DNA from 3 places in the Exiguobacterium sp. KKBO11 genome. Region 1 is predicted to be linked to each of the others. Evidence: riboswitches for the same ligand, from Rfam matches in the RefSeq annotation. Region 1 holds a riboswitch; each other region holds the start of a gene.
The links. A riboswitch is a leader RNA that binds a small molecule or an ion and turns the genes downstream of it on or off. The one in region 1 is predicted to bind S-adenosylmethionine.

Region 1 (6,723 bases):
ACACAAAAAGCGATCGACCGGGCGAAAATCTATACGGTCAAACAGACGACGTCGTTCTTTGCGAGTCCGACAAGTCCAAAAGGCAACGGACTCGTTGAACAAGGCAAACGGGTTTATCCGCGTCATCGAGTCGGAAACTTCTATGTCATCCAGTCAGGCTGGACACCTGTTTATCTTCCTGTATCCGCTGTGACGATCACGTCCGATAAACGGGTCGTCAAAAAGAACAATACGCGTGGTGAAAAGCTGATCCAAGCAGCAGTCCAACATATCGGCACACCATACACATGGGGTTCGCAAGATGCCGTGAATGGTGGTTTTGACTGTTCCGGTTTAATTCACTACGCGACGAACAAGGCTGGAAAATACGGTGGTCGGACGAATGTTCGTGGCTACTGGTACGGTGCTTTCTTTACGAATCGCCGGACGAGTATCTCGAGTGGTAAACGCTCGGATATCGTCTTCTTCCAGAACACCTACACGGATGGTCCATCGCATATCGGAATCATGCTCGATAGCGAACACTTCATCCATGCGGGCGGTTCACAGCTCCAAATCAATTCGATTTATGAACCGCGTTGGCAAGAGCATTTCCTCGGATTTAAATCGATGTAAGACAAAAAAAGACGAAGCCGTCGAATTCGACGGCTTCGTCTCTTCTTATCGCAACACGTCAGAATGTCATCTCGACGTATTTCGTTACTTGTCGATCCATCAAGTATAACTCGATCTGTTCACGGTATGCTTTATAATGATCGGATGCGATATGCGCTTCAAGCGCCTCTTCGTCCCGATACACTTCGTACAGCATGAATTGATGCTCATCCTCGATCGATTGGTGCAAGGAATAACGTAAGCATCCTTCTTCTTTTTGTGAGGCATGATAGACCGTTTGTAGAATCGGGAAAACTTGATCCGCGAGTCCTGCTTTGATTGTAAGTACAGCGTTGACGACGATTTCTCCCATGTTTCATTATCCCCTTTCGTGATTACCTGTATCTGTACCCATTTTCACGAAAAGACACACGTCAAAGGAGCTTGAAGATGCAAACTCAACTTTTTGAAGCACTTGAACAATTTGAACCCACGATGATCGCGTTACGTCGTGATTTCCACCGGCATCCAGAACTGTCCTTCCAAGAAGTCCGCACACCAGAACGAATTGCAAACTTTTACGCGGAGCAGGGCATCCCTTATCAAACAGCCGTTGGAGGTCGTGGGGTCGTCGCGACGATCGAAGGCAAACAGCCTGGTCCGACGATTGCTGTCCGCGCAGATTTTGACGCATTACCACTTCAGGAAGAGACAACGCTTGCTTTCCGGTCGATCCATCCTGGTATCATGCATGCTTGCGGGCATGATGGTCACACGGCAATGGTGATGGCCCTGGCTGCTACGCTCTATCCGTTACGTGATCAATTGCAAGGAACGATTCGAATCATTCACCAGCATGGTGAAGAGGTCTTTCCCGGTGGAGCGATTCAAATGATTGAAGCCGGTGTCCTCGAAGGTGTCGATGCGATTTTTGCGACACATCTCGAAAATGATTTACCGGTTGGTACGATTGGGTTTCGGGAAGGACATACATTATGTGCGATCGACGAATTCGAAATCATCGTCCACGGTCAAGGCGGGCATGCCCAAGCACCACATAAAACAAAAGATGCGCTCGTCGCTGGAGCGCAGCTCGTCTGCAACTTACAGCATCTCGTCAGTCGACGGGTCGATCCGTTTGAGCCTGCTGTTCTTGCAATTGGTTCTTTCCATGCGGGAACGGCTCCGAACATCGTCACGGGTGAAGCACGCATCGTCGGTGAAATTCGGACGTTCAATGAGACATTGCGGCATCAGCTCCGGCAAGAAGTCGATCTTGTCGCCAAAACGACATGTGCCGGCATCGGTGCTACCTATTCAATCGACTTCACGACTGGTTATCCAGCACTCTGGAATCATCCGGACGAGACAAAACTTGTTCAGGAAGCCGCTTCTTTCTTACCGGAAGCATCCGTCCGGGCACTCACACCAATGATGGCTGCGGATGACTTCGCGCATTATCTAACACATGTCCCGGGAAGTTATTTCTTTACTGGCTCCGGATATACGGACGGTCGCGTCAACTATCCACAGCATCATCCGCAGTACGAAATCAACGAACAGGCGTTGTTGATTGGTGCGAAGACACTCGGAGAGACGGTTTTACGTGCCTTGAAACCTAAGGATTGACTTTATTTCTGTGTGAATGGTATCATCACAACAATGATAACGAATGACATCAACTTCATATACCCTTATCAAGAGTGGACCGAGAGATCTGGATCGATGACGTCCCAGCAACCTGCGCATAGCAAGGTGCTACGACCAGCAAAGCGAAAGCTTTGGTTGATAAAAAGCGGCGACTCCTTTTGCAACCAAGCGAAGGAGTCGTTTTCGTTTTCTCGCTGTCAGACATACAATGGGGATTTCCCACGGAGAGGAAGAGACAGATGGAAAAAGCAACATTTGCAGGTGGATGTTTTTGGTGCATGGTGACACCGTTTGAAGAATTACCAGGAATCGAGGGAATCGTATCAGGTTACATGGGCGGACACGTCGACAATCCGACATACGAGCAAGTCAAAACAGGAACGACGGGACATCTCGAAGTCGTACAAATCACGTTTGATCCGAGCCTGTTCCCGTACGAGCGTCTGCTCGAACTCTACTGGCCACAAACGGATCCAACGGATGCAGAAGGTCAATTCCAAGATCGCGGCACGCAGTACGCACCAGCGATCTTCTATCATACGGATGCGCAGCATGAAGCAGCAATCGCTTCCCGTGACGCTCTTGCTGCAAGCAATCGTTTCAAACAACCGATCGTGACGCGGATCGATGCCGCTTCTGAATTTTATCCGGCGGAAGAGTACCATCAAGACTTCCATAAGAAAAATCCAGAACACTATAAAAAAGATCGTGCTGCTTCTGGTCGCGATGCTTTCATCGAGCAGGAATGGAAAGATACGACGACGGTCTAATCACTTCGAACCATATACAGTAGCTGAAACTGATTTCAAACATCTCGTTCTTACCCTACTTTCAGTAAAAAGTGGAGGATGATCGAGATGTCGTGGAATCAGTTTTTTTGTATGCAAAAAAATGATGTCTTCTTTACCAACACCCTTACATAAATTTGTAATCGTTTACAAAAGAAGCCTTTTGTTTTACGGTTAATAAAAATTAACCGGTTAAAAAGGAGATCATTGCATGGAACAAAAAGCGATTCACATGTTAGAGAACTATGAACAGTTAAAAGTGATCAGTGATCCGTTACGAACAAAAATCCTCATGTTTCTCGTCGAAAAACCACACACGGTACATCAGTTAGCCCACTTGCTGACGTTATCCCGCGCGAAGGTCCTCTATCACGTACGGGAACTTGAAAAGCATGACTTGATTCGTCTCGTCCGGACGGAAGAACAGGGCGGCAATCTATTGAAATACTATCAAGCGATTGCTCGAGGATACATTCCTGCCGATCATCTACTGAACTTCGTCGAGACGAATGAAGCGACCCGGCAGTCGTATCTTGAGGTACTAGACCGGGCAAAGACACGCGTTCTTACGGCTCCGACAGCTACTTTTTCTCCTTCATCTTCGAACATCGAGGACTGGATGAGCTTATCACTTCAAAAGGAACTGGCGATGTCTGAAGCCGATTTTCGGCAGTTTGCTACAAAATATCGTGCTCTATTGGACGAGTTCACACGGTCCCCTTCACTAGACAAAAAAGATAAAAAACACTTCTATATCATGACGACTGCCTTTGCAATTGATGAACCACTGTTTGAGAACGACGACGTCTAAACCGGAGGTGCCACATGCTGCCTGTTGAAATCGATACGCAACAATCGCTGTTTAAAAATCGATCTTTTTTATTTTTATGGGGGTCCGGTATGTGCTCTGCCCTCTCCCTATCAGCCTATCTGTTTGTTGAACAATGGTATGTCATCCATACGCTAAACCAGGCGTCCTATCTTGGATTCGTCCTCATGGCCACCTTGTTACCCCGTATTTTTCTCATGTTGTTCGGTGGCGTCTTATCCGATCGCTATAAACGTTCGACGATCATGCGCATCTCGAGCGCTTTACGGATCAGTTTCATTCTCTGTCTTCTCGCATTACTTCATACCGATCAGCTTACATTGCTGACGATTTTAGTATTCGCCTTGCTATTCGGTAGTGTGGATGCATTCTTTTCGCCGGCGAATGCTTCCTTACTGCCTACGCTCGTTCCGAAAGAACAACTCACTAAAGCCAATTCACTGATTCAGACATCTAATCAAATCGCTCTCTTTTCAGGTCCGATTCTTGGTGGAGTCATCCTCAGCTATTCCTCTTACTCGTACGTCTTTCTCATGATTTTCGGGGCACTCTGCATGACGCTCCTTTTCACGTATGGTATTCGTGAATCTAAGATCAAGCGATTGCTTCAGCATTCAGCTCTCTTTGAACTAAAAGAAGGGCTGCATTACGTTTTTCACTTTCAGCAACTCAAGCAGACACTTTTTCTTGTCATCTGTGTCAATTTCTTTTTCTTTGGACCACTCTTACTCGGAATCCCCTTACTCGTTCATGATGTGCTCCAAGGAGATGCGATGGATTTAAGTTATATGCAAGGTGCTTATCAAATGGGAATGCTCGGAGGGGCGCTCTGGAGTGGTTTTACGCAAACGAAAGTAAATGGGCTTACCTCATCGGTCCGATTAATTGGCGCCTTAGGTCTGCTTCTCTTCCTGCTTAGTCAAGCGCAGCAGATCTTGTTGTACCTGATCATCCTGTTATCACTTGGTGTCCTTTCTTCGATCATCAATATTCGCTTCATTACGTTCATCCAGTCTCAGTGTGCGGAACAGACGATGGGACGTGTCATGAGTGTCGTGAATGCCGCGTCAAACGGTCTCGTTCCATTATCTTATGCGCTTCTCTCTTTTCTACTGTCGTTTCATGTTTCAATCACGACGATCATGTTGTACTGTGGTCTTCTTATCCTTGTCCTCTCACTCTACTTCAGAAAACGCATGATCCAGGTCGAAAACTAATCAAAAAAAGACAGTGGAATGGAATGCCACCGTCCTCGTTCTGTATTCGGTTATTACGAAACACGTTCTATCTGATCCTTTGCCTGTTGTTCCGGCGCCACGACTTGATACCGCTTCAAAACGAAGATCCCACATACCATGACGGCGAGACCGACGAGCTGACCGAATGATAAATCAATTTGTGGTAAACCGAACCAGCCGAACGTATCAACAGCAAGAGCAAAGCTTAACTGCGAAATCAGAACGACAGAGATCGCGACGGACGGACCAAGTAACTGAATCCCACGCATGACACAAAAAACGACGCCGACACCGACAAGTCCACCAAACCAATAGAGTGGCGATACGTTTTGAATCTGTCCGATTGTTCCACCACGAAACAGAACATACGTGACACTTGCTCCGACGAACCCGACGAAGAAGACGAGCGTCGTCGTCGCCCAAGCGCCAAACGCGTCACTCATCCGAGCATTCAATACCGTCTGTAAACTGATCAACATCCCTGCCAATACGGCACACACGATGCCTATTATCATGTTCGTTCCTCCTTACTCATAGCTGTTGCCGTTCGCCTTCTCGCGAATCCGCTCCAGATCAACGATGATGATTTTCCCGCGTCGTCGAACGAGAATCTCTTCTTCACATAATTTCGTGATGATCCGGTTGAGATGGCGATAACTCGTTCCAAGCCAGTCGGCGACGTCATGCAGGTTCGACGTCCGCATCTCCTGATAAAATAAACTGTCACTGGCTTCAGAAGCGATCGACAACAAATACCCTGCAAATCGCTCTTCAACTGTATACAACACATGATGCGACGCTGATTTCGAGTCGGCATACCACTTCGCTGTGATCGTGCGTAATAGGAATTGCAGAAAGACGTTCGTTGTATTGTGCTCGCGTAAAATCGCATACGGTACGCTCAACACCTCGACATCGGTCACTGCTTCGACCGTATTCAGCACTTCCCGTTCATTGATGAACTCAGCGTCACCGATCACCGTCAGTGGTGTCTTGAATCGTAGAATCCGTTGTTTCCCTTCTGACGAGGCAGCAGATATCTTAACTTTGCCTGCGACGATGAAGTACATCCGGTCGATCGCTGCCCCTGTCGTACAGAGGAGTTCCCCTTTTTGGAAGGTTTCTTGACGCAACCAAGCGCGCGTCTCTTCCGTCAAAATCGTATCCAGTCCGTACTGTTGAATGACGGTTTCCATGTTTATTCCCTCCCTTTAGGCAAGTGAGAAAATCGCAACTCCTGCAAGCATGAGACCCACACCAACCCACTGACCACGATTTCCTTGTTTTTTTAAGACACCGAACCATCCCTTTAAATCAATCACAAAAGCACATAAAATCTGTGCGACGAGTAATAAACACATCGCCCATGTCATCCCGAGTGTTTGGATTGCTGTCAGTTCCGTTACGACGACTAGCACGCCAATCAAACCGCCGCTTGCATAAATCCACGGTAACTGACGGAAGCCACCGATTTTCCGATCTCGTACGAAACTGTAAATGACTAAACAACCCATCAGACCCACAAAGTGGACGATCAATACGGACAACCACGGTCCGACGCCTGTCGCAAGGCGCGCATTGAATATGCCTTGCAGGGCGATGAACAGACCGCTCATCAAAGCAA
Region 2 (6,723 bases), on a different contig from region 1:
CTCAGTGGAACGAACGTCGGGATCGTACTGCCTTTATATTCTTTTTTGATGAAGGCCGCGACATCTTTTTGTTGATACAGCGATGCGATTTTTTTCAGTTCTTTTTTGTTCTTGTCTTCCGTCCGTGTCGCGATGATGTTGATGTATGGTTTTGCTGTCTCGTTCTCATGGACGATCGAGTCCTTGATCGGGTTGAAGCCAGCGTCAACGGCAATGCCATTGTTGATGATTGATGCCGCGACGTCCGGTAAGACGCGTGGCGTTTGCCCGGCGACGATCGGAACGATTTTCAGCTTTTTCGGATTCTCGACGATCTTATCGACCGAACCGTTGCCATCGAAGTCGTCCGGTAGCTTGATCAGACCTGCTTCTTGCAGTAACAAGAGGGCACGTCCCATGTTCGTCGCTTCGTTCGGAACAGCGATTTTTCCGCCATTTGGAATGTCTTTGACATCCTTGTATTTATCTGAGTAGATCCCCATCGGTGCGATGACAGTCGTCGCAATCGGCGATAGCTTCAAGTTATGTTCTTTCTTGAAAGCGTTGAAGTAGGAAATCGTCTGGAAAGCATTGGCGTCGATCTCACCCTCAGCCAGTGCCATGTTCGGCTGGACATAATCGGAGAACTTGACGAGCTCGATTTTGATGCCTTCCTTCTCTGCTTTTTTCGCGACATAATCCCAAACTTGTGTGTCGGAACCGCTGACACCGAGCTTGATCGTCTTTTCGTCTTCTCCTGATGCTGCGCACCCGGCAAATAAAATCGTCGTGAGTGTTGCTCCAATTGCTACTGCTTTTTTCATGGCTGAATCGCTCCCTTGATTAATGTCTTCTAATTTTTCGTGCGACGATGTTGCCTGTCGTCTGTAAGCCTTGGACTAAGATGACGAGAATCCCGACCGTGATGATCATGACTTTCGTGTCGAATCGTTGATAACCATAGGTGATCGCTAAGTCACCGAGACCACCGCCTCCAATCGCACCTGCCATCGCTGACGCCCCGATCAAGCCGACCGTCGCGATCGTTAAGTTCAGGATGAGTGAACCGAGTGCTTCCGGCAGAAGGAAGCGGAAAATCGTTTGAAACGGTGTCGCGCCCATCGCTTCTGCTGCTTCAAGAACGCCTTTATCGACTTCGAGTAAAGAACTCTCAATCAGACGCGCCATGTACGGTGCAGCGTAAAAGACGAGCGGAACGATTGCGGCTTCGGTTCCGATTGATGTCTGAACGATCAAGCGTGTCAATGGGATGATCGCGACGAGTAAGATGATGAACGGAATCGAGCGAAAAATATTGACGATACTGTTGAAGAACGTGAACAGCGGGACATTTTCAAGCAATGCTCCTTTTCGCGTGACGACAAGCAGGATCCCGAGTGGTAAGCCGATCAATGTCGAGAATAAGAGCGAAACGGATACCATCGTCATCGTCTGTAAAAATGCTGTCCAGATATCACTGTAATTAACTAGCATGGGCAAGTACCTCCTCGACCGTCACCTGTGCCTGATCGATGTAGTGTAACGCTCGTTTTACTTCAGCCGGCTCACCGATCAGTTCAACGAGCAGAGTGCCAAACGGTGTCTCCTGCAACTCCGTGATGCTACCGTGCAAGATGTTGACATCGACGTCAAAGCGTTTCGCAACTTGCGATAAGAGCGGCTGCCCGGTGTGATGTCCGAGGAAATGAATCTTATAGATCGGATTCGCATTCCGGGACTCGATCAACTGGCGAATCGATGCTGGAATCTCGTCGTGCATGACGGAGCGGACGAAGTTCTGTGCTGTCTCGGTCTGCGGGTTTGAAAAGACATCAAAGACCGTTCCTGACTCGATCAGTTTCCCAGCTTCGATGACGGCGACGCGGTCGCAAATCTCCCGAATGACGCCCATCTCGTGGGTGATCAAGAGAATCGTGATCCCGTACTCCGCATTGATCCGTTTTAATAACTGGAGAATATGATGTGTCGTTTGGGGATCGAGTGCTGACGTCGCTTCGTCACATAAGAGGACGGAAGGTTGCGTCGCGAGTGCCCGGGCGATACCAACGCGCTGTTTCTGCCCACCCGACAATTGATCCGGATAATGATCCGCCTTGTCCGCGAGATCGACGAATTCGAGTAACTCCGTCACCCGGCGGCGAATTTCGTCTTTCTTGACGCCTGCGAGAACGAGTGGTTTCGCGACATTCGTAAAGACCGTGTTCGCATTCAATAGATTGAAGTGCTGAAAGATCATCCCGATCCGTTGTTTTGCTTGGCGCAATTTTTTCGGAGACAGTTGCGTTAAATCTTCCCCATCAACCGTCACCGTTCCTGACGTCGGTCGTTCTAACAGATTGACGCAGCGGAGCAGTGAACTTTTTCCGGCACCGCTAAAGCCGATGACACCAAAGATTTCGCCTTTTTCGATTGTCAGGTCGACACCGTCAAGCGCTGCGATCGTCTGATCTTTCGTGACGTACGTTTTTTTGACTTGATGAAATGCAATCATTCCGTTTTCCCCCTTCATTCAACAAAAAAGGTCCCTTCTTGAGAAACAAGAAGAGACCTGGATCCGCACAGTGGCAGAATCCACTCCACTCATCTCTCAGACATCTGTCTGATGGAATTGGCACAGTGCTCATAATGAGTCTGTTGCCGAGGTTTCGTAGGGCCAGTCCCTCCACCTCTCTGGATAAGTATTGCGGTATGAAATTCGTATGTGTGTTGTTGCGTTGTTGCTTATGTCGTAAAACTAATTTTTACATTACGGGTCGAAACTTTAAAAGTCAACCAACTTTGCAAAAATAATCCATTTGGCGCATATCGATGGATGAACAAGTTATGAGTTAGCTTACTCAACGGATCATGATTCGTCAAGAAAGATTTGACAAGTCATTTTTGGTCGTGCTACCATCGTTTCAATGATTATTCCGACAATTCCAATATGATATTTATCAAGAGTGAACGAGAGACCTGGCTCTATGACTTCACGGCAACCTGCAATCTGTAAGGTGCTCCGACCAGCAAAGCGCGGCTTTGGATGATACGGTGAAAAACTCGTGGGCGTCCAAGCAGTGACGTCGACGAGTTTTTTTCATGAATGGAGGAAAAATAGTAATGATGAACTATCCTGTATTGACTGGTGCTGAAGCGTTTTATTTTCAAGGTGGACCGATCGGTATTCTAATCTGTCATGGTTTTAATGCCACTCCGCAAAGTGTCCGCGACGTCGGTGAGGCATTCGCTGCTGAAGGTTTTACCGTCTATGCCCCGCGCTTACGCGGACATGGAACGAACGTCCGCGAGTTTGAACAATCGACTGCTCGATGTTGGAAGCAAAGCCTGCAAGACGGCTATGAACGTTTACAAGAAACATGCGATCAAGTCTTCGTCATCGGTCAATCGATGGGTGCGACGCTTGCACTGTCACTCGCCGCTGACGGCATTCCGTTCGCCGGCATCATTACGATCAATGCCGCACTTTCCGTTCCATCCTATGAAGCACTTTCGTTCGAGGACGGTCCAGAGTACTTACCGGAAGGGGCACCGGACATCAAACGGTCTGCTTTCGAAATCATCTATGACCTCGTTCCAAGTCGTTGTGCGTTCGAACTCGTCCGTCTGATGGATGAAACGAAAGGACGCTTAGGATCAATCCTTCTGCCGACATTAATTCTCTACTCGGCGACCGATCACGTCGTCCCGCCGTCGAGCTCGGATTATCTGCATCAGCACATCGGAACGAATGATAAACGAAGCTACTGTTTGCTGAACTCGTACCACGTCGCGACCCTCGATCATGATCAGGATTTGATCGTTCGTGAGACGATCCGCTTTATCGAACGCTCAAGCCGGTTCTCACAGGAAACGGGATAATAAAAAAACAGCTATTCACTTAGAAGCGAATAGCTGCTACATCAAAGGACGACCGCGATCGGTTCGTCTTTTTTTAATTTTCTTGGTGCTGCACCGACTGGAGCGGCTTCGGTTTTCCAGGCACCTCATGGCAATGGCGGCATCGTGGCTCATACGATTCTGAAGCGCCTACTAGGATGATCGGATCATCGTAATTCGCTGGTTTTCCATCAATCAACCGTTGTGTCCGGGAAGCCGGATCCCCACACGAAAGACAGATGGCTTGTAGCTTCGTCACGAATTCTGCGCGCGCCAGTAATTCCGGCATCTTGCCGAATGGCTCTGCCCGGAAATCTTGATCAAGACCTGCACAAATGACGCGTTTTCCGTCTTGTGCGAGTGCTTCGATGACTTGTACGATCTCATCATCAAAGAATTGAACTTCATCGATTCCGACGATTTGTGTTTCTTCTGCTACTGCTGCGTAGAGATCACGACTCGTCGCCATTGGAATCGCCACGACGGAGTTGCCGATATGAGAGACGACATGCTCTTCATGGTACCGGTCGTCGATTGCCGGCTTGAATACTTGAACGGGCAGTTTGCCGTACTGCGCCCGTCTGACACGACGAATCAACTCTTCCGATTTCCCGGAAAACATACTGCCACAAATTACTTCGATCCAGCCGTACTGATTTATTACATGCATCATCGTCCGACACCGTCCTCTAAAAATAGTCACTTTAACGAGTATAGCCCGAAACGGTATCGAGAAAAAGGGTTGACTTCCGGAAATCAAAATTCATTTTTTCTTTACCTAGAATTTTTGTCCTTTCATTCCAACCGTCCCCTATTTCCTGTACACTGAAGAAGAAGACTCTCACGAAAGAAGGTGTCCCCGATTCATCATCTCTTACATGACATCCTGCACCAATATGGTGCCCTTGGTCTCTCCGTCCTTCTCGCAGGTGGTATCGTGGGATTGCCGGTTCCTGATGAGACCCTGCTCGTCCTGTCCGGTTTTTGGATGCATCAAGGCAATCTACCACTCGTCGGTACGATTCTCGCCGCTTACGCCGGCAGTTGTATCGGGATGACGATCAGCTATTTACTCGGATTAAAACTCGGTATGCCACTACTACACCGCGTCGGACCGAAAATGCGTATCGCAGAAAAACATATTCTTTCCGCTGAAGCCGGATTTCGTCGTTACGGAAAATCGGTCCTAATCATCGGTTACTACATACCTGGTCTCCGCCAACTCTCTGCCTTTTTTGCAGGTGTCTCGAAAATGCCGTTTCGCGTGTTTGCGAGTTATGCGTATACAGGTGCGTTGATTTGGATCAGCGTGTTCTTAGGCGCCGGCTACTTTGTCGGTCGTCATCTCTCGTTCCACAAAGTCGTGGACTATATCTTGGCACATCCGGAAGTCATGCCGTATTTAATCGGGATTGCCGGTGGAATCGCCTTCTCCTTCGTCTTGAAGACGTATCTCGCGTATCGTTCACAATTCAGTCTATACAAAAACAGCCTGCTTCCATAATGGAGGCAGGCTGTTTTTTTAAGAACCGGCAAGTGATTACTTGCGGCCGTATTTTTTGTTGAAGCGATCGACACGACCATCTGCCGCGTTGAACTTTTGACGACCTGTGTAGAATGGGTGCGAGTCTGAAGACACATCCACACGGATGAGTGGGTACTCGTTACCATCTTCCCAAGTGATCGTTTCGTTCGAAGAACGAGTAGAACCGCTTAAGAATTTGTACTCAGTCGTTGAATCCATAAATACTACTTTGTTGTAGTTAGGGTGAATTCCTTGTTTCATGGTTGATTTCTCTCCTTCCGCCCTGGTTCATTTGCTGAGCCAGAGTAAGTTACCTTCCTATACTAAACGATTTTTTTGCGCGTCGCAATAGTTATTTTTCCGTCGTCGTTTCCTTCTTGACGGTACGTGGTTTAGCCGGTGCGCGTCGGACCGCCTTCTTCTTTTCCTTCTCGAGTTCGACGAAAAATTCCTCATTATTTTTCGTATCGCGAATCTTCCGTAGGAACGTATCGACGAATTCGTTCGACTCGTTCATCGTCCGGCGAATCGTCCAAAGTGCATCGAGTTGCTCTTTCGGAAGCAAGAGTTCTTCCTTCCGTGTACCGGACTTCCGAATGTCGATCGCTGGGAAGATCCGACGCTCTGACAGCTTACGATCAAGATGCAACTCCATGTTGCCCGTCCCTTTGAATTCCTCATAGATGACGTCATCCATGCGCGATCCTGTCTCAACGAGAGCTGTCGCAAGAATCGTCAAACTACCACCGTGTTCGATGTTTCGCGCTGCCCCAAAGAAGCGTTTTGGTTTATGGAACGCAGCCGGGTCAATCCCCCCTGAGAGCGTCCGACCGCTTTGCGGTACCGTTAAGTTATAGGCCCGTGTTAGACGTGTGATCGAATCCATCAGGATGACGACATCCTTCTTGTGTTCGACGAGTCGCATCGCCCGCTCGAGGACAAGCTCAGAAATCCGGACGTGGTTGTCTGGTGTTTCGTCAAACGTCGAGCTGACAACGTCTGCTCCCGGAACCGAGCGCTCAATATCTGTTACTTCCTCAGGACGCTCATCAATCAAGAGAATGATCAGTTCGACATCCGGATGATTCTCCTGAATCGAGTTTGCGATTTCTTTGAGGAGTGATGTCTTCCCTGCTTTTGGCGGTGCGACGATCAAACCACGTTGACCAAACCCAACCGGTGCGATCATATCCATGACACGCACAGATAGATGGCGTGGTTCTGTCTCAAGTCGCATTAGACGATCCGGATAGATCGGTGTCAGTGCCGGGAAAAATAAACGGTTACGGGCAGTATCTGGTGCTTCACCGTTGACGGCTTCC
Region 3 (6,723 bases), on a different contig from region 1:
GTGACACCACTGATTTCGCTTGGGTACTGCATTGCGAGGAACATACCCGCTTGTGCGCGCTCATCGACTTCCATGTCGAGGACGTCTTCGCCGTCGAGTGTGACTGAACCAGATGTCACTTCGTACGATGGGTGACCCATCAATGCTGATGCGAGTGTTGATTTACCTGTCCCGTTTGGTCCCATGACCGCGTGGATTTCCCCGCCTTTGATTTCCAAGTTGACGCCTTTCAAGATTTCCTTGCCGTCGATCGCGACGTGTAGATCTTCAATCTTCAAGTGTGAAGCCTTCATGTTAGAATCCCTCCATCTATTCATTTCGTGACTGACGATTCAGAACACGAGCGTTACTAATTTAGTATCATTCTAATCTTAAAGAAACATCGCGTATTATTCAAGCGTCATCGCTCGCTGATTTTTCTCAAAATCATGCGTTTTGTTGAGAATCATTCGAAAGTTTCACCGGTTCCTCCAGTTCATCGATCGTCGAAGCCCGATGAATCCGTTGTGACAGTAAGAGCAGTGGTATTCCGAATAATGTCAAGCCCGCTAATATCCCGAAAATCGGTAACGGACGGTCCGCTCCATATAAACTTAACAAATGTCCTCCGGCGATCGGACCGATTGATTGTCCGATCGACGTCAAGCCCATCGCCCCGAAGTAACTGCCCCGTAATTCTGGCTTCGCGAACCGATCGGTTAAGATATCAGTCATCGTGAACATCATGACTTCCCCGCACGTGAAGATGAACATCGCGACGATCATCAACCAGATCGCGTTCGCATTTCCCATGATGAACAATCCGATCGCAACAGTCGCAATCCCGGTCGTGATCGAGACGAGTGGTGACGTCTTGACACCAAACTTCATGATTGGATACTGGACGATCAAGACGGTGATTGCATTGATCGTGATTAAGATCGCATAGAGTGTCTTCCCGCCTTCAAGGAGTGACGTTTCCGTCAAGAACTGTGGCAAGGTCGAGTTGAACTGGCTGTAGCCAAAGACCCCGAAGATGATGCCGGCAAGTGCCAGCGTAAAGGCGATATCCGTCCGCAACAGACGAACCGTTGCTCCGAATGACACCTTTTTCCCACCATGCGTCTCGGTGATTGGATAGCGTTTGAATAAGATACCGATCATCACCCCGTACACGATATAGACGAACGCCGTGATGTAAAACGTCGCGGACGTGTTCCCTGCACTCAGCAGCAAGGCGATTCCCGGTCCGATCGCTGCTGCGATGTTGATCATCGCGTAACGGATATTGAAGACGAACAATCGGTTCGCTTCGTCCGTCGTATCACTGATCAGGGCACGGGCGGACGGTTCAAAAATCGAGCGACAGACCCCGTTCAAGGCACTGAGCGTAAAGAATGCCCAGAATGTCTCGACTTGTGCCAGCGCGATGAAGACGACCGCGAACCCAATCGTTCCGGCAAGCATCATCGTCCGCCGTCCATAACGGTCTGACAAAGTACCACCGATGAAGCTCATGACGAGACTGGCGATCGCCGAAATACTGAGCACCCAGCCGACATCGACCGGATCAAACTTCAGGACGGTCGTCATGTAGATGGCGAAGAACGGCATCGTGATGAACGTTCCGAGACGCGAGAAAAACGTCCCGAACAAGACCCCGAGTGTCAACGGATGCAGTTGACGTATGCGTTGCATATGATTCCCCCTAACCCCTGTTTCAGACAAATGAAAAGCATCCTTCCATTATATAGGAAGGATGCCGGTTTCGGTGAACTTATTTGCTGACTGGAACGACCGCACCTTTGTACTTGTCGAGGATCCAATCTTGGTTTTTCTTCTCGTGCAGAACGTCAAGAAGTGCTGTGACACGCTTGTCTTTCTCATCGCCGTCACGTGTGACGATGATGTTGACGTATGGTGAAGACTCATCTTCTGAAGCGATCGCGTCTTTCAGTGGGTTCAGACCGTTATCGATCGCATAGTTCGTGTTGATGAGGACAGCGTCGCCTTCATTGTTTTTATAAGCTTGCGGAAGAAGTGATGCTTCGATGTTCGTCTTGAACTTGAGTTTCTTCGGGTTCTCTGCGATATCACCGAGTTGTGCATCTGTTGTTTTACCGTCTTTAAGCTTGATCAATCCTTCATTTTGAAGGAACGTCAAGACACGACCGCGTTCCGCGACGTTTGAGCTCGTCAGGATCGTTGCACCGTTTGGTAACTTATCGAGTGATTTGTATTTCTTCGAATAAATACCGAGTGGTTCAACGTGGACGCCACCTGCGTTCGCGAACTTATATGATTTGTTTTCTTTCTCTTGTTGCTCAAGATACGGTACGTGCTGGAAGTAGTTCGCATCGATTTCTTTTGAAGCGAGTGCTTTGTTCGGAAGTACGTAATCTTGGAACTTCTTGATTTCAAGCTTGTAACCTTTTGCTTCGTATTCTTTTTTAACGTGCTCAAGAATCTCAGCGTGCGGTACGTTTGATGCACCAACGACGAGTGTTTTGTCGTCGCTACCTGATCCTGATGATTTTTCGCCACATGCAGCAAGGCTGATTGCTAAGACGGATACAGCAGCAGTACCTACGAATTTTTTCCAAACTTTCATGAATGATTCCTCCAATATGAATAAAATTTGAATTAACGTTTATCGATCGCACGGATCAGCAAATCACCAATGATTTGGATGACGAAGACGATCGCTAAGATTAAGAGTGTCGCAATGACGATGACATCGTTTTGAGAACGCTGGAATCCTTCGATGAAGGCCATGTCCCCAAGTCCACCTCCGCCGACTACTCCGGCCATTGCCGTATAACCGACAAGTGAGACGAGTGTGACCGTGATACCAGAAACGATGGCAGGCAACGCTTCCGGGATTAAGACTTTATAGATGATTTGGAACTTCGTCGCCCCCATCGATTCAGCTGCCTCGATGACACCTTTATCGACTTCACGTAACGCGAGTTCAACCATCCGACCGTAAAATGGTGCAGCACCGAAAATCAGTGCCGGTAATGCTGCCGTTGGTCCGAGGAACGAACCGACGATCGCTGTCGTAAATGGAATCAATAAGATCAGTAAGATGATGAACGGAATCGAACGGAAGACGTTGACGATCAAGCTCAACACTGAATAGAACGCCCGATTCTTGAACAATAACTCTTCGTTTGTCGCATACAATAGTAAACCAATGATCAAACCGAGAACGAATGTCGAAACCCCAGCGATTGCCGTCATATAGACGGTACTGCCTGTCGCTTCCCACACCATGTCCCAATCTAGGTTGTCAAAGAATGAAATCATCGGTGATCCACCTCCACTTCAACATCACTGGCTTGAAGCTTCGTGATGACCGCTTGTGTTGCTTCTGTTTCCCCGATCAACTGAATGAACAGTGTACCGAGTGCCCCTTCCTGCGATTGACCGACGTTTCCGCCGATGATATTGAACAGGACCGGTGAATCCTTCATGACTTCCGCGAGGATCGGGCTTTCCGCTGTCGATCCGACGAACGTCAACTGAACGATTTTTCCGGTTGGGTACCGTTCGCGTAGTTTCGCGAACGTTAACTCGTTCTCTGACGGTGACGTCAATTGTTTGACGAATTCCTTCGTCATCGCTTGCTTCGGATGACGGAAGACTTCTGCGACCGGTCCTTGCTCGACGATTTTACCGGCTTCCATGACGGCGACCCGGTGACAGATTTTTTGAATGACGTGCATCTCGTGTGTGATCAAGACGATCGTTAGTTTCAGTTTTTCATTGATGTCGACGAGTAACTCAAGGATTGAGTCCGTCGTCTTCGGATCGAGTGCACTTGTTGCCTCGTCACATAAGAGAACGTCCGGGTTCGATGCCAGTGCCCGAGCGATACCGACACGTTGTTTTTGACCACCGGATAATTGTGACGGATAAGCTTTTTCGCGTCCGTCCAAACCAACGAGTTGGATCAGTTCCGCTACCCGTTCCTTGCGATGTGCTTTCGGGAAGCCACCTAGCTCGAGTGGGAACATGATGTTCTCTTCAACCGTCCGTGACCATAGTAAGTTGAAGTGTTGGAAGACCATCGAGACATTCTTGCGGACGCCTCGTAATTCTTTTGGTTTCAGTGATGTCATTTCAACACCATCGATTTGGATCGAACCACTCGTTGGTGCTTCGAGCATATTCAGTAATCGGATCAGAGTCGATTTCCCTGCTCCGGAATAACCGATTATTCCAAAAATTTCACCGCGCTCGATTGTCAGATCGACATTCGCGACGGCTTCGACCGCTCCGCGCTTTGAGCGATAAATCTTTCCTACGTCTTGTAAACGAATCACAACTGTCCCTCCTAAAATAAAAAAAGTGCGCGCGTTTTAGAGCAAACGCGCGCACTTTTCAGTACACAAAACCATTTGCTCTCATCTCCCAGACTTTTGTCTGCTGGAATTAGCACCACTTCGGATTAGATCCGCGGTTGCCGGGTTTCATCGGGCCAGTCCCTCCACCACTCTCGATAAGAGTTTCGGTATTAAGTTTGTAGAATATATTCTGAATATTAGCAGGGGTTATTTTTGTTGTCAAACAGTTTTTTCAGAAACTTTTTCGAGGAACGTGAAAGCACGTGTTAAGTCTTCTTTCAAATCTTCCGCGTCTTCAAGTCCAACTGAAATCCGGACGAGACCGTCTGTGATGCCGAGTTCTGCCCGACGCTCTGCTGGGATCGACGCGTGCGTCATCCGTGCCGGCACCGAAATCAGACTCTCGACGGCACCAAGACTTTCAGCAAGTGTGAAGAAGTGTGTCGCCTCGACGAGTTTTTCTGCGTTCGCTGCTGAACCGACATCAAAGCTGATCATCCCACCAAATCCAGTCGCTTGTTTCGCTTGGATGTCGTGACCAGGATGCGATGCAAGTCCTGGGTAGAAAATGTTCGAGACGATGTCTTGCGCTTGTAGGAACGCAACGAGATCATGTGCTGTCTCTTCGATCGCATCCATTCGGATACCGAGTGTACGAAGACCACGGACGAGCAAGAAGCTGTCTTGCGGTCCAAGCACGCCGCCTGTCGAGTTTTGGATGAAGTGCAGCTCTTCGCCGAGCGCATCATCTTTGACGACGACAAGTCCAGCGACGACGTCCGAATGTCCGCCGATGTATTTCGTCGCACTGTGCAAGACGATGTCTGCACCAAGTGCGAGTGGTTGTTGATGATAAGGTGTCGCGAACGTGTTGTCGACGACAAGTTTAAGATCGTGACGTTTGGCGATCGTTGCGATTGCTTCAATGTCCGTTACTTTCAACAACGGGTTCGTCGGTGTTTCGACGTAGACGATCTTCGTGTTGTCTTGGATCGCTGCTTCCGTTGCCGCAAGGTCCGTCGTATCGACGAATGTCACTTGGATATTGAACTTCGGTAAGACGCGTTGCATCAAGCGGAACGTACCACCGTAGACGTCATCTGTCATGACGATGTGGTCGCCAGACTCAAGCAAGTGGAAGACGGCATGGATTGCTGCCATCCCAGAACCGAAGGCAAAACCACGTGCGCCACCTTCGAGATCCGCAATCAATCGTTCGATGCTCGTCCGTGTCGGGTTCGCTGTCCGTGAGTATTCGTATCCGTCCTTGAGTTGACCGATTTTATCCTGCTTGTATGTGCTTGTTTGATAGATCGGAGGTGTGACGGCTCCTGTTGCCCGGTCGACACCTGTTCCTCCATGAATCAATGCTGTCTTCTTACGCATGAGTTTCGTCCACCTTTTCAAAGATTTGTTGGCTTAAGTAGCGTTCGGCACTGTCTGCGAAGACGGTGACGATCGTACTGCCGGGGTGACGCTTTGCGATATCGAGCGCAGCAACGAGCGCTGCACCTGCTGAACTACCGACGAGTAATCCTTCGCGAGCAGCGAGTGTATGAACCGCGTCAAATGCATCGCGGTCAGAAATCGTATGAATCTCGTCGACGAGTTCACGCGGAACGAGACTTGGCCATTTTGCTGTTCCAATGCCTTCTGTCTTATGCGGACCGGCTGGACCACCATTTAAGACGGAGCCTTCCGGTTCGACGATCGCTGCTTTTGTACCGAGACGTTGTTTTAAGAAGTCCGCTGTTCCGGCGAACGTACCACCTGAACCACAACCGGCAACGAACCAGTCGATGTGCGACAAGTCCGCAATCAGCTCAGGACCGAGTGTCCGCTGATACGTGACTGGATTCTCTTCGTTTTCGAATTGTAACGGAACGTAACTGTTCGGAATTTCCTGACCGAGTTCTTTAGCCCGGTCGATAGCCCCTTGCATATCGAGTTCAGTCGGCGTGTTGACGACGGTTGCGCCGAGTGCCCGCATCAACGTCTGTTTTTCTTGACTGAATTTTTCCGGAACGACACAGATGACTTGAAGATCATATTTTTTAGCGGCGAGCGCCAAGCCGATGCCGGTATTCCCGGCTGTCGGCTCGATGATCGTACCGCCTGGTGTCACATGTCCGTTTTCGATTGCTGCATCAACGAGTTGAATGCCAAGGCGGTCTTTGACGCTGCCCCCAGGGTTCATCCATTCGAGCTTCGCCAAAATGCGCGTACCAGCAGGCAAATCGAATGAAGTGATCTCGTAGAGTGGTGTGTTTCCGACGAGGTCGCGGACGTTGTTCGCGATCATCCGAAGACGATGTCCCATTCATCACGACCGGCAAGCATTTTCTCGGCATAGTGCTTCGCTCCTTTGAGGTCATGTGCGCTCGCAAATCCACAT

Region 2: another riboswitch for S-adenosylmethionine. It lies ahead of AYO36_RS00660 (methionine ABC transporter ATP-binding protein); the one in region 1 lies ahead of msrA (peptide-methionine (S)-S-oxide reductase MsrA).
Region 3: another riboswitch for S-adenosylmethionine. It lies ahead of AYO36_RS02515 (methionine ABC transporter ATP-binding protein); the one in region 1 lies ahead of msrA (peptide-methionine (S)-S-oxide reductase MsrA).

What each region holds. Positions count from the first base shown of each region.
Region 1 is NZ_LUCU01000033.1:283,030-289,752, reverse strand. It holds gene AYO36_RS12485 (C40 family peptidase) at 1-615, shown strand, start outside; gene AYO36_RS12480 (putative quinol monooxygenase) at 674-967, opposite strand; gene AYO36_RS12475 (M20 metallopeptidase family protein) at 1,045-2,223, shown strand; SAM riboswitch class I at 2,286-2,389, shown strand; gene msrA (peptide-methionine (S)-S-oxide reductase MsrA) at 2,484-3,014, shown strand; gene AYO36_RS12465 (winged helix-turn-helix domain-containing protein) at 3,244-3,843, shown strand; gene AYO36_RS12460 (MFS transporter) at 3,858-5,078, shown strand; gene AYO36_RS12455 (DMT family transporter) at 5,132-5,614, opposite strand; gene AYO36_RS12450 (Crp/Fnr family transcriptional regulator) at 5,627-6,295, opposite strand; gene AYO36_RS12445 (DMT family transporter) at 6,311-6,723, opposite strand, start outside.
Region 2 is NZ_LUCU01000011.1:67,234-73,956, reverse strand. It holds gene AYO36_RS00670 (MetQ/NlpA family ABC transporter substrate-binding protein) at 1-803, opposite strand, end outside; gene AYO36_RS00665 (methionine ABC transporter permease) at 823-1,473, opposite strand; gene AYO36_RS00660 (methionine ABC transporter ATP-binding protein) at 1,463-2,491, opposite strand; SAM riboswitch class I at 2,578-2,681, opposite strand; SAM riboswitch class I at 2,931-3,032, shown strand; gene AYO36_RS00655 (alpha/beta hydrolase) at 3,100-3,858, shown strand; gene AYO36_RS00650 (thymidine kinase) at 3,932-4,546, opposite strand; gene AYO36_RS00645 (DedA family protein) at 4,730-5,380, shown strand; gene AYO36_RS00640 (type B 50S ribosomal protein L31) at 5,417-5,662, opposite strand; gene rho (transcription termination factor Rho) at 5,754-6,723, opposite strand, start outside.
Region 3 is NZ_LUCU01000011.1:453,752-460,474, reverse strand. It holds gene sufC (Fe-S cluster assembly ATPase SufC) at 1-293, opposite strand, end outside; gene AYO36_RS02530 (MDR family MFS transporter) at 427-1,677, opposite strand; gene AYO36_RS02525 (MetQ/NlpA family ABC transporter substrate-binding protein) at 1,757-2,590, opposite strand; gene AYO36_RS02520 (methionine ABC transporter permease) at 2,623-3,288, opposite strand; gene AYO36_RS02515 (methionine ABC transporter ATP-binding protein) at 3,285-4,307, opposite strand; SAM riboswitch class I at 4,386-4,490, opposite strand; gene AYO36_RS02510 (bifunctional cystathionine gamma-lyase/homocysteine desulfhydrase) at 4,548-5,714, opposite strand; gene AYO36_RS02505 (PLP-dependent cysteine synthase family protein) at 5,707-6,630, opposite strand; gene AYO36_RS02500 (S-ribosylhomocysteine lyase) at 6,627-6,723, opposite strand, start outside.